2 regions of the Frischella perrara genome follow, and region 2 is predicted to be linked to the other one. Evidence: riboswitches for the same ligand, from Rfam matches in the RefSeq annotation. Region 2 holds a riboswitch; the other holds the start of a gene.

Region 1 (6,930 bases), 940 kb from region 2:
TGTACCATGTGTATTTTTTGTATTCACTCTTATACTTGAAAAACGAACTATTTCATCATGAGTAATTAAATAGTCCGTGCTCTCTCTGCCATGTAAATGCCCACCTTTAATCAGTACTGCTTGACAACCAAATTGTAATAACGCCTGTCCTTGATGTTGCATTTGTTCTTCATTCGTTGCTTCCGGGCAATTTAATAATGCTGCTGCTTCCGGTAAATTAGGTGTAATTAAGGTGGCATAAGGTAGGAGTTTCTCACGAATCGCCTTAATTGCTTTTTGATTTAATAAAGCGTGTCCACTTTTTGCTACCATCACGGTATCTAATACAATGTAAGGAATAGGTTTTTGAGCTAATATTTCAGCTACCGCGGTAACGATTGCATTGTTCATCAACATACCAATTTTTAGGCTGTCAATCTGGCTATCTTCTATAAGTACATTGAATTGTTGTTTAACAAAATTTGCAGGTATAGCAAAAACGTCTGCAACACCTTGAGTACTTTGAGCCGTAAGAGCCGTTATCACTGACATACCGTATGCGCCTAATGCCGAAAACGTTTTTAAATCAGCCTGTATTCCTGCGCCACCACTAGGATCAGAACCGGCAATTGTTAATGCGATCGTCATCTGTTTATTCCTTGTTGAATTTGATTAATCTTATGAGCAAGTTGTTTTGTTGATCGAGCTATATCCGGCTGACCACAGATTGCCGACACGACAGCAACTCCCTCAATTCCCATTTCTAAAATTGGTGTGAGGTTTTGTAAGTTAATACCACCAATAGCAACAGCGGGACAACGCTTTAGGTGATTTAGTTTAGCTAATTCTGCTAATTCTATGGCTGGGGCAGCATCTTGCTTAGTTGTGGTAGGGAAAACCGGACCTATACCTAAATAATCGACGTATTGCCAATTTACCCTTTCAAGTTGTTGTTGATTTGAAATAGATAATCCCAGAAATTTATCGACACCAATAAGTTTACGGGCAACATCGACGGGTAAATCCCGTTGTCCAACATGTACACCATCAGCATCAACCGCTAAAGCAATATCGACATGATCATTAATTATTAATGGAACCGGCGTATCTTGAAGAACTGTTTTTAAGGCTAATGCAGCACGATACCAATCTAATCGATCGAATTCATGCTCTGATCTTAATTGCACAACGGTCACCCCATTATCCACTGCAATCTTGACTGTATTAACCATCCCATCGATTCCGCCACATAAATCTGGGTCTAAAACTAAATACAAAGATAAATCGAGTTTCTTTTGCATATTATTTCTCTTTTACAACGATATTTTCCATCAAAGATAATTGATCTAAAAGTGAAACGGCAAAACTGCCTAAACCTTGTTGTTTATCAGCTAATTCGGCAGCCTTCTTCATCATATAACACGCTGAGGCTGCGGCACATAAACGATCGGATGAATTAGCAATGAAAGCTGCAACCATCGCTGACAGCGAGCAACCCGTTCCGGTTACTTTTGTTAACGCTACATCTCCTCCTGCGATAGAATATACCTGCTTTCCATCAGTAACATAATCTGTAGCACCAGTAACGGCGACAATGGTTTGATATTGATCTGCTAGTGTCTTAGCTGCTGTCAATGCTGATTCAGTAGATTCTTGACTATCAACACCTTTTGATTGAGCTTTGTGCCCAATTAGTGCCATAATCTCGGCAGCATTACCTCGAATGACCGTGGGATGATAAGATAATAATGAGTGCACAACCTGCGTACGAAATTTTAATACCGAACCTACAGCAACCGGATCCAATACCCAAGGTTTATCAACTAACATAGCTGTACGAGCTGCAAGAAGCATGCTCTGGGCTGAAGACTTTTCAATAGTTCCAACATTAATTAATAAACTATCCGTAACTTTAACAAAGTCTGCCACCTCCTCCTGAGCAACGACCATAGCAGGTGAAGCTCCAATAGCTAATAAAATATTTGCAGTGAAATTTTGCACAACATCATTAGTTATACAATGAACCAACGGGTTACTTGAACGAACATGTTTTATAAATGGGCTAACTTGTTCAGCTAGTAATAATGTAGTAGTTAAAGACATCCCTTCTCCTTACTTAAAATGGTAGAGAAGGTGCTATCTAACTAGAAAGCGGAGACTTCCCTACGCTGGTATGAGCCCAGATCAGGTTCAACGGGTAAATTCTCAGCCATTAGCAAAACCAAATTGCAAATGACACCCCGAGTCAAATCAGTGAATGGTTATTATGCATGCAATTTACATAACAAGCAAATAGACCATAAAATCACTTATAACTTATACTTACAATCTTTTTTATTAATAAAATAAAATAACTACAAATACCAGTTTAATCGTTTATTTACTTTTAAATGATTATTGATAGACTAATTACATTTCAATAGTTAAATATCAATAAACATATGAATTCATCTAGGCAAGCGCAATTATTACAATATGGACGTGAACTAATTGAATCTGAACTGAGTGAAGCTCAAAAACTATTACATCGACTTGATCATAATTTTATTCAAGCCTGTGAACTTATTTTGGCAACAAAAGGCAAAGTGGTGGTATCTGGTGTTGGCAAATCAGGTCATATAGGAAAAAAAATTGCCGCATCCTTAGCAAGTACTGGCACACCATCATTTTTCATGCATTTATCAGAAGCATTGCATGGCGATTTAGGTATGGTCAACAGCACTGATACAATCATTCTCATATCTTATTCAGGTAGAGCAAATGAATTTAATTTTATTTTACCTATATTAAAAGATCTGAACGTACCGATAATTGCCATAACTGGTGGTAAAACATCGCCATTAGCTAAAGCAGCCAATACAGTTTTAGACGTTAGCATTGAGAAAGAAGCTTGCCCTATGGGATTAGCCCCAACTTCCAGTTCAACTAACACTTTATTAATAGGCGATGCACTTGCTATTGCTGTCATGAGAGCGAGAGGATTTAATGAAGAAGATTTTGCCCGTTCTCACCCTGCCGGTAGCTTAGGTGCAAAATTACTTAACCGAGTTAAAGACGTTATGCGTACCGGAGAGCGAATACCTAAAATCGCTGAAAGTGCAACGGTATTTGATGCAATGCTTGAACTAAGTCGCACAGGATTAGGTTTAATTGCAGTGTGTGATGCAAATAATCATATTAAGGGAGTCTTTACCGATGGCGATTTGCGTCGTTTATTATTAAATAATGGTACATTACATGATCCGATAAACCAAGTAATGACATCACCGGGTTATCGTCTTCCTGAAAACAAGAAAGCCATTGAAGCGTTAAAAGTATTTAACGATTATAATATTACCGCTGCACCCGTCGTCGATCAGAATGATTGCTTAGTCGGCGCAATTAATATACATGATTTACATCAAGCTGGTATTTCCTAGGATGAAAACTGTATTCATTTGGAGAAAGCTGATATTATTTATAACTGAAATAAATAATCAGAAATTTTTTATTGCAAAATAGCTATATCTCCTGCGATAATTGTCGCCCTAAATTTTGTCTTTAGACGGAGACTAAGAGTATTGCGGTTTGTTTTATAATCACAGACAATGTCTATAAAACGAATCGTCAGCATGTTTAACCAAACACAGATGATGAAATTATAATGGCAGAGAAGCGGAATATCTTTTTGATTGGCCCAATGGGGGCAGGTAAAAGTACTATTGGTAGGCAGATCGCACAACAGTTAGGTATGGATTTTTTTGATTCCGATCAAGAAATTGAAAGACGTACCGGAGCTGATATTGCATGGATCTTTGATTTAGAAGGTGAAGACGGTTTTCGTGCTAGAGAAGAGAAGGTGATCAATGAATTGACTGAGAAGCAAGGCGTTGTATTAGCCACAGGTGGTGGTTCAATCTTATCTAAAGAAACACGCAATCGCCTATCAGCAAGAGGTATTGTAGTTTATTTACAAACTACAATAGAAAAACAAATGGCCCGGACGCAGAAAGATAAACGTCGACCATTATTACAGGGTGGCAACACACTCCGTGAACGTTATGAAGAACTTGAAGAAGAACGTGTCCCATTGTATGAAGAGATAGCAGATATAACAATAAAAACGGATGAACAAAGTGCTAAAGGTGTAGCTAGTTATATCATAGAGCAAATCGAACAAATATAATTGCCTGCTTGGCAATTATATTGTTGTAAAAACTATGTATTGTAAGTAACAGGAGGCGCTGTGAATAATCCAATTCGTACCAATAAAGAAGATCGCTATTTCTCTGAAGAATCTCAGAGTGCATCTAATTTAAGTCAGTCCTTTTTAATGAATAAAAAGTTACTAACAATCATGGTTACATCCATTATCATTGTTTTATTACTGATTATTATCTACTTACTATTTAATCGCCCGATACAATATGTTGATGTGAGTAATAATCACTTAACTAATTCAGATAGTATAGAAAGATATAGTCAAGGTTATCAAACATTAACACCGCCGAGTATATCGTCAAATTCGATCTCAACAAGTTCTGAAAATGCTTATACGGGTAAAGAGCGTATTGAGATTTCTGATGATGTTGCCGAGCGTATGTCTCAAATGTACAATTCCAATAATACACTTATTGAATTTAACAGCCAAAATACATATCTTGATATTGAGCATAATGAATTGCCATTAGGTAAAACGCTTCCGAATGATCACTATACTATCCAACTTATTGCAACATCATCATTGGAAAGTATTATGGCATTTGCAAAATCACATAAACTGACTAATTACCAAATCTATGAAACTCGTCGCGAAAACAAACCTTGGTTTGTACTTATTAAAGGTAGTTTTACCAATATCAAAGATGCGAAAACAGTTATTCAAAATTTACCGTCAGAGTTACAACGTAATTCGCCTTGGGTTAAATCAGGTACAGTAGTTAATAGAGAAAAGCTAGTTTTACAATGATCTATCAGTATTTTCAGAGAGTTTACAGGAGTCTCTTTTGAAAAAGCAGCGTGCTTTTCTTAAATGGGCAGGTGGGAAGTATTCACTTGTAGATAAAATAGTTAAACACTTACCTGAAGGTGATTTATTGATTGAACCCTTTGTTGGGGCGGGTTCTGTATTTCTAAATACCAATTATGAAAGGTATATTTTAGCCGATATTAATGAAGATTTAATATCGCTATTTAATATTATCAAAAATAAACCGAATAAATTTATTGAAGATGCGAAGTTATTATTTACTGAACAAAATAACCAAGCAGGCGCTTTTTATGAATTAAGGGAGCATTTTAATAATAGCCAAAATCCTTATCAAAGAGCCTTATTATTTTTATATCTAAATCGCCATTGTTATAATGGGTTATGCCGTTATAACAACAGTGGCGAATTTAATGTACCATTTGGTCAATATCAAAATATCTATTTCCCAGAAAATGAATTATTTGCTTTTTCCGAAAAAGCGCAACGGGCAGAGTTTATTTGTTCACCCTATGATAAAGTGATGAAAAAAGCCCAAAAAGGTGCTGTCATCTATTGTGATCCACCTTATATGCCATTATCGCAAAGCGCAAATTTTACCGCTTATTATTCGATCAACTTTACTGTTCGTGATCAAAAACGTTTAGCGCTTATAGCATTAAAATTATCTAAACAGGAAATACCCGTACTGATTTCCAACCATGATACTATTCATACTCGAAATTGGTATAAAGATGCACAATTGCATCTTGTAGAAACGCGTCGCTCAATAAGTTGTGATGGACAAGGTCGAAAAAAGATAGATGAACTTTTAGCTCTCTATTCCCATTAATTTCTTTTTATATCGTTTTTTGTCAAGATAATTAGACCATAATAATTGTTACTCATTGCCCATTTTATTTTTATAAAATGGGCAATGACTATTAATAATCGAATGCAACTCTAATGGCTAAACCGAGCAAAATAAAACCTAATAACTTATCCACCAAAAATTGTATTTTAAAATAACGTCGTTGAATAAGTTCTGATTGAAATATAGCTGTAACAATTGGCCACCAGATTATTGCTTCAACCAAAATGATGAACGCAACAATCAATTTATCCATTAAAGATGAATCTAATGCTAACACTTGAGTGAATATAGCAAGAAAGAATAAAGTGGCTTTTGGATTGAGTAAATTACATAAATAGCCTTGTATGAAAGCTTTACGATAGGTAACATTCATTATCTTAGCTGATTGATTTACATAGCTTACCCCGCTATTTTTTGCAAGTAATGCTTTAAAACCAATCCAAGCTAAATAAGCAGCGCCCGCATAACGTAAGAAGGTAAATAGCCAAGGTGTAGTTTTAATTAATACCGCAATACCTGCTATACAATAACTCATATGGGTAAAGATTCCCATAATAACTCCCAAACAAGTCATTAATGCATACTTGCGTTGGTAGTTTAAACTATTTTTAACAACCATAAAAAAATCTGGTCCAGGCGAAACCATACCTAATAAACTAATGGTTGCTACAACGATAAATAAATCATAATTCATCATAAACTCAATTTCAAAACCTCTTAATATTTAATAAAGAGTGCACCTAACTCGTCTTTAATATTAAATGAATGATCATGTTTTCATACAGCTATTAAGGTAAGGCTGCTGAACGATTTAATGTGGCTAGATTTGTTAAAACTTGTTCAACGTACTCAGCACGATTATTACCTTTTTCAATATGGAGATAATCTGTCCAGAATTTTGCATTAGATTTGACATCGGCGCCATTAAGAATAATCCGTGGCATATCTAATTGATAAATATTATTTGGCATGGCAGCATATTGACCAAGATCTGACTTACTTGCATTAGTGATCAAATAAAGAGAACGCGGTTTTTCAGATAGCTTGGCAATTGTTGGTGTTCCTGCTCCCATCATCAAATGATCAGGAAAAATATAAAATACGGTATTTTCTAATAGCCCTTTTTCCTCAA
Region 2 (6,930 bases):
CAATGTCAATTAAACGTCACCATTTATTAACTCATATTGCCTTATCTGTTACTAATCAAGCCCTTGACTTTGGTCTAAGTCAAGAAGTTGCTTCGCAATTAGGTGATAACGTGGCAAATACTATTTCAGAACTATTCGGTGGTCAAAATTTTACTTTTCCACGTGATCATATTTTTAAATTAAATCAACGAGATCTCGAAATATATGCTGAATTTAGAGGAAATAACTACAATGAACTGAGTAATAAATATAACATGACTGAAAGGGGAATAAGAAAAGTTATCGATCGTATTCACAAACGTCAATTAAATGAAAAATAATTATGATTCTAAATTGCAATCTATGTGGTTAATACTTGATTAAATATCGCAATTTAATAATTTTTGTTAATTAGACTATGATTGGTCATTCACTTCTTGGGTTATTGATTCCTCCCAATAATAAAGGTAAAACCCATTATCTGTTACATTTTTAGAAATACATTACAAATAATACCCGTTATGCTCTTGATCAATTCATTGATTTAATTGAACAAGAGCTTAAGCCAGTGAAACTATTTTTCTCCCGAGAGCTGTTTTGAGCGATTTACACATGCTTCAACCGCATTCATTATCGCTGCTCTGAAGTTATTTTGTTCAAGTGTTTGAACGCCTTCAATAGTAATACCGCCTGGTGAACATACCATATCTTTTAGTTCACCTGGGTGTTTATTTGTTTCTAACATCAGTTTAGCTGATCCCATAACTGTCTGAGCTGCAAATTTATAGGCTTGTTTACGTGTCATCCCCCCTTTTACTGCACCATCCGCTAGAGCTTCAATAAACATAAAGACAAAAGCAGGACCACTTCCACCAACGCCTGTTGCTGAATGGACTAACGATTCTGGTATAACTTCGGTTAATCCAATACAATTTAATAAACCTCTAACCGTAAGAAGCTCTTCGGGACTAACTTCCGTATTAGGTGTAAGCGAACAGATAGCTGAATTAACTAAAGCCGGTGTATTAGGCATAACTCTCACAATCTTTTGTTCATAACCAATGATAGCTTCGATCATTTTTATAGTCACACCTGCGACAACAGACACAACAACAGTAGATTTTTTAAGTTCTTTTTGAATTTCAGCTAAAACTTCATTAATATTCTGTGGTTTAACAGCAATAAAAACGATATCAGACTCTTTTGCTACTTCTTTTGCTGATGCTAAAACATTTAAATCATAACTCTCTTTTAATTTTTCACCATTCTCAGGATGAATATCATAAACATTGATTTGAGAAGCCGGAATAAATTGGCTGGCAATAATTCCATGTAAAATCGCACACCCCATATTTCCTAGCCCAATAAATCCAATACGTTGTTCCATGAGGTTCCTCTTTGATTATTAAATAGATTTGTGTAAAAGTTATATAACGATTCAGGATAAATAGCAAAAGATATTTTAAACAATATATTTTGCATTTTGATATCAACGAAATATCAAGCTTAATAAATTATCTTTAATATTGATTATAAATATCCTTCAAACTTTGCCATTAATGACTTCAAAATACAACTTTATGTTATTCGTTTTGGATTAGGATTCTATTCCCAAATATTTTGCAATTTCTTGTTGTTGTTTAAGACCTGAGTATGTTCCATCATAGACTATTTGACCATCAAATATAACCAAACAACGGTTTTGATAACTATTTATATCGTCCAACTGATGAGTTACCATAAGTGTAGTCAACTGGTATTCATGTTGAATTTCATTAAGTAAAATATGCATTTCCTTTTTCAATTTTGGATCGAGTGAAGAAAACGGTTCATCTAATAATAGAATTGGTCGTTGCATAAGTAGGCAGCGCCCTATTGCAACGCGTTGGCGTTGCCCACCCGATAATTGTTGCGGATATTTTGATAAATGATTGGTTAATCCAATTCGTTCTGCAATGGCATCAAGTTTTAAGCGCTGAGTAATATTTAGCTTCATCGTTGGTGTTAACCCTAGAGCAAGATTTTGTTCAACGGTTAAATGAGTAAACAGATTATTTTCTTGAAACAATATTGCTACGGGTCTTTTAGCTGGCGATATTTCTGTGTTATTTTTGTTATTTAAGATAATTTGACCATTATCAGGCATGATAAAACCGGCAATGATATTTAATAATGTACTTTTACCTGCTCCACTAGGACCTAAAATTGTTACAGTTTCTCCTTTTTTAACCGTAAAATTAAATCTCATTATTTGTTCTTGATAAGCGTAGTTCACATTTTGTAATTCAATCATGGGGTTCTCTCAAACGAGTTAATTAATAAATAGCTAGTAATTAATAAAATTAACGCAGAAAATGAAGCTTCTTGATAACGATAATGTGAAACTAATTCAAAAAGATAATAAGGTAAAGTCATAAAGTCTTGACTACCGAAAAGCGCAATAATACCAAAATCCCCCAATGAAATAACACAAGCAAAGGCGAAACTATAGGTAAATAATTGTCTTAATGCCCTAAATTCAACAATATATAAATAGTTTAATCCCGTGATATTTAAGGATAATGCTAAATATTGATAACGTTTAGTTAAATCTACTAAGGGAGTAGCTAAATTCCTAAGAATGAACGGCAATGCTAATAAAGCGTTACTTACAACAACCAATACAAAAATAAAACCTGGTACATCAGTCATACTGATGAATAATAAAAAACAACCCACTGATAAAACCATATTAGGTATAGCTAAAATCAATGATCCTAGAAATAGCAGATAATCACTAACTAATGTATGTCCAACAAGCCTTAAACGACTATTAGTCCAAAGAATCGACAGCGCTAATATCATCGCTAATATGGCTGAACATAATGCCACAATAAATGATGTTAATAATGATTGGATTAATGAAAATGAGATAAATTCAGTAGAAAAATAACAAATGGTATCAAGAATGATCGCCAATAAAGGACTGAGTATATAGACCGCACTCATTAAGATCACAATAACAGCAATACCTTTTTTTACTAAAGATGTTCTCGCAATATAATACTCTTTATTAGCGATTAACTGCGGGGAATGTTTTGGAGTAAGTAACCTTAGCAATAACATAAATCCGATACAAAATAATAGCTGCACAAAAGACAATATTACGGCTTGGGATAATTCAAAGTCTCGTATTGCCTGATAAATTGCGACCTCAATCGTAGTGTATTTAGGACTCCCGCCCAATGTTAAAACAGTTGCAAAACTTGAAAAGCAAAACATGAATATTAACCCGCCCATTGGTAATAATTGTTTGGCAACTATAGGCCATTCAAGATATTTAAAAGATTGCCATAAATTAAAATTGAGTTGTTGGGCAAGTTTCTTTTGCTCATTAGGTATTAGTAACAAAGACTGATAATAAATTTTGGTTGCTAAAGGAAAGTTAAAAAAAACATGTGCCATCAAAATACCCTTAATACCATATAGTGACAATGAATAATTAAGTTCAAAATAATGGCAAATATTAGCAATAATGCCCTGTGTCCCATAAACTGATAGTAAACCTGTAATAACCACTAACGAAGGCAGTGCAAAAGTCAATGAATAGCAATTTAATAAAAATGATTTACCTTTAAAATTAATTGAAAGCAGTGATTTTGCCACGATTACCGCTAAAGCAAGCGATAGCAATGTTGAAATAATTGCTTGATAAAAAGTAAAAAACAAAACATGTTGTAGATATGGATCTAGACTAACCTCACTTTCTCCTTGTTGATAAGCAAATAACCATAAAGTAAATAAGGCACAAATTATTACTACAGTAACAAAAATAACGGCCAAGGATCCAGGTAAATAATCACTTATTGACTGACGGAATTTTGCCATTGTGTAATCCATGCTTTTTGGTTGTTACTCACTTCATCCTCAGTAAAAGAAAGCGATTTTTTCACTGTTTCTATTTCATTGTAAGCATTGGGTAATTCGATCTTAATTGATGGATACATATAGTTCTTTTCAACAAATTGATTTTGCACCTCTGGCGTTAATAAAAAAGCCAAAAATTTTCTCGCTAAGGTTGTTTGTTTTGTGTAACGACTTAAAGCTGCGACTTCAATTTGTCGATAATGGCCTTCATCAAAGATAGCGGCTTTATATTGATAATCGTGATCATTAATAATGTGAACAGTGGGTGATGTGCTATAACTTAAGACGAAATCAGCTTCCCCCTTTAAAAATAATCCGTAAGCTTCACTCCAACCTTTGGTTACCGTTAAAGTATGTTTGCTTAAATCTCGCCATGCTTGATTGACTTTATCGCCATAAACATTATTCATCCATAACAAAAAACCTAGACCCGGCGTACTCGTTCTTGGATCTTGATAAACTATTTTCCAATTATGTTGATTATGAATCAGTTGATCTAAACTTGTTGGAGGATTCTTGATTTTATTTTGATTATAAATGAAAGCAAAATAACCATAATCATATACTATAAAATCATTATCCCACCAATCAATTGTTAGGTTAGCGGGTTTAGCGATTTGATGTGGTTGCACTAACTGTGCTTTTTTAGCTGTGCTGATTAAATTAGTATCAAGACCCAGTATCACATCCGCTTTTGTCTTTGCTCCTTCTAAACGCAGTCGATTAACTAGGGTGACGGCATCACCGACACCAACAATGTTTACAATACAGTCACATTGTTGTTCAAAATCATGTTTGATTTTATCACCAGGTCCCCATTTTGATTGGAAGGAACTATAACTATAAACCGTCAGAATCGGTTTCTTTTCTTCCGTTGCCATAACTAAAGGGATAAATAATAAAGAAATAAATAAGATCGTAAGATTACGAAACATTTTGCCTCCAATGGTAGCCATTTCAGTAAAAGACAAAAGGTTTGAGTTGAATAAAGATGGTGCATAATTACATCTTTGATAAGCTCAATCCCTCCGCCGGTATTAGCCGGTTCAGGTTCGACGGGTCATGTTTTCCATTTCTAATGAATTACAACTCTCAGCTGACTTTCGTTATTAGCTCCCCGTTGAGAACAATTTTATTTTAGCTGATTTATTAATAAAGTAAACGCTTAACACATTGTTAGCATGACAATTCCATCCTTTACAGGTATTATATTGCCCAATTTACTTTGCAATAATTAGGTAACTTTCTGTGAATATTCAAAATTTATTATCTGACAAAATTAAACATGCCATGATTGCTGCCGGTGCGCCACCTGAATGTGATGCTTTAATCAAGCAATCGGCCAAAGCGCAATTCGGTGACTATCAAGCTAATGGTATTATGGCTGTCGCCAAGAAAATGGGCATCAACCCGCGTCAATTAGCGGAAAAAGTCGTAGCTCAATTAGCTATTGAGGATATTGCAGATAAAATAGAAATTGCAGGACCGGGCTTTATCAATATATTTCTAAAGTCAGACTTTATTGCTAACTTGAATGAATTAGCACTTAAAGACAGTAAATTAAATTTAACAATAGCAAATAAAGGGCAAACTGTCGTTGTCGATTATTCAGCACCAAATGTTGCTAAAGAAATGCATGTTGGTCATTTACGTTCAACAATTATTGGCGATGCAACTGTCCGAGTATTAGCATTTTTAGGTCATCATGTTATTCGAGCTAATCATGTTGGGGATTGGGGTACGCAATTTGGTATGCTCATCGCCTATTTAGAAAAAATGCAAAACGAAAACGCTAATGATATGGCATTGGCTGATCTTGAATCATTCTATCGTGCTGCTAAAAAACACTATGATGAGGATGAACAGTTTGCTGAAAAAGCCCGTAATTATGTTGTAAAACTTCAAGGTGGTGACGAATATTGTCTTGCTATGTGGCGAAAATTAGTCGATATAACTATGACACAAAATATCGCAACTTATAAACGTTTAAATGTGACTTTATCGCTTGAAGATACAATGGGTGAAAGTATCTATAATGAATTACTGCCTAAAGTGGTAAGTGATCTTAAAAATCAAGGATTGGCGGTAGAAAGTGATGGCGCGTTAGTTGTATTTTTAGACGAATTTAAAAACAAAGAAGGCGAGCCAATGGGAGTAATCATTCAAAAACGTGATGGTGGTTATCTCTATGCTACGACTGATATTGCAGCCATTAAATACCGTTATGAACAACTTCATGCTGAACGAATTCTCTATTATACCGATTCACGTCAACATCAACATTTAGAACAAGTATGGATGATCGCACATAAGGCACATTACATACCAGAATCTTTAAAATTAGAGCATCATATGTTTGGAATGATGTTAGGTAAAGATGGCAAACCATTTAAAACACGTTCAGGCGATACTGTCAAATTAAATGATTTATTAGATGAAGCGGTTGAACGAGCCCAAAATCTAATTAAAAATAAAAATACGGAATTAACCGATGAAGAATTGGCTGAAGTAGTGGATGCGGTAGCAATTGGCGCTGTGAAATATGCTGATCTCTCTAAAAACCGCACGACGGATTATGTCTTTGATTGGGATAATATGCTCTCATTTGATGGAAACACTGCACCTTATTTACAATATGCATACACCCGCGTGCTATCTGTATTTAGAAAAGCAGAACTTGCAATTGATAGTGATTTAAACGGTAACATTGAACTCGTTCATGATAAAGAACGTTCTTTAGCGATTCGTTTAGCACAATTTGATGAAACTATTGTTACAGTAGCGAATGATGGTTTACCCCATATTTTGTGTAATTATTTGTATGACATTGCCACATTATTTTCAAGTTTTTATGAAAACTGTCCGATCTTAGCAGCGGAAAGTAGTAATGAAAAACAAAGCCGTTTAAAATTAGCTGCACTTACAGCTAAGACCCTAAAAACAGGCTTGGATATGTTAGGCATTAAAACTGTAGAAAAGATGTAAAAGTCTTTTGATATAATCATTGCTCGGTAAAGACTAATGTCGAGCAATGATCATATTAGG

What was found. Region 2 has a riboswitch for thiamine pyrophosphate ahead of thiB (thiamine ABC transporter substrate binding subunit). Riboswitches for the same ligand answer to the same signal wherever they lie in the genome.
Region 1: it holds a riboswitch for thiamine pyrophosphate, as region 2 does, so the genes downstream of both, thiM (hydroxyethylthiazole kinase) here and thiB (thiamine ABC transporter substrate binding subunit) in region 2, are expected to answer to the same signal.

What each region holds. Positions count from the first base shown of each region.
Region 1 covers NZ_CP009056.1:2,328,180-2,335,109, forward strand. The annotation lists gene thiD (bifunctional hydroxymethylpyrimidine kinase/phosphomethylpyrimidine kinase) at 1-627, opposite strand, end outside; gene thiE (thiamine phosphate synthase) at 624-1,280, opposite strand; gene thiM (hydroxyethylthiazole kinase) at 1,282-2,082, opposite strand; TPP riboswitch at 2,123-2,232, opposite strand; gene gutQ (arabinose-5-phosphate isomerase GutQ) at 2,421-3,398, shown strand; gene aroK (shikimate kinase AroK) at 3,623-4,144, shown strand; gene FPB0191_RS11800 (SPOR domain-containing protein) at 4,205-4,927, shown strand; gene dam (adenine-specific DNA-methyltransferase) at 4,965-5,777, shown strand; gene FPB0191_RS10100 (LysE family translocator) at 5,869-6,495, opposite strand; gene FPB0191_RS10105 (LTA synthase family protein) at 6,587-6,930, opposite strand, start outside.
Region 2 covers NZ_CP009056.1:1,391,921-1,398,850, forward strand. The annotation lists gene FPB0191_RS06080 (Mor transcription activator family protein) at 1-320, shown strand, start outside; gene proC (pyrroline-5-carboxylate reductase) at 554-1,366, opposite strand; gene thiQ (thiamine ABC transporter ATP-binding protein ThiQ) at 1,577-2,272, opposite strand; gene thiP (thiamine/thiamine pyrophosphate ABC transporter permease) at 2,269-3,846, opposite strand; gene thiB (thiamine ABC transporter substrate binding subunit) at 3,822-4,820, opposite strand; TPP riboswitch at 4,892-5,015, opposite strand; gene argS (arginine--tRNA ligase) at 5,134-6,870, shown strand.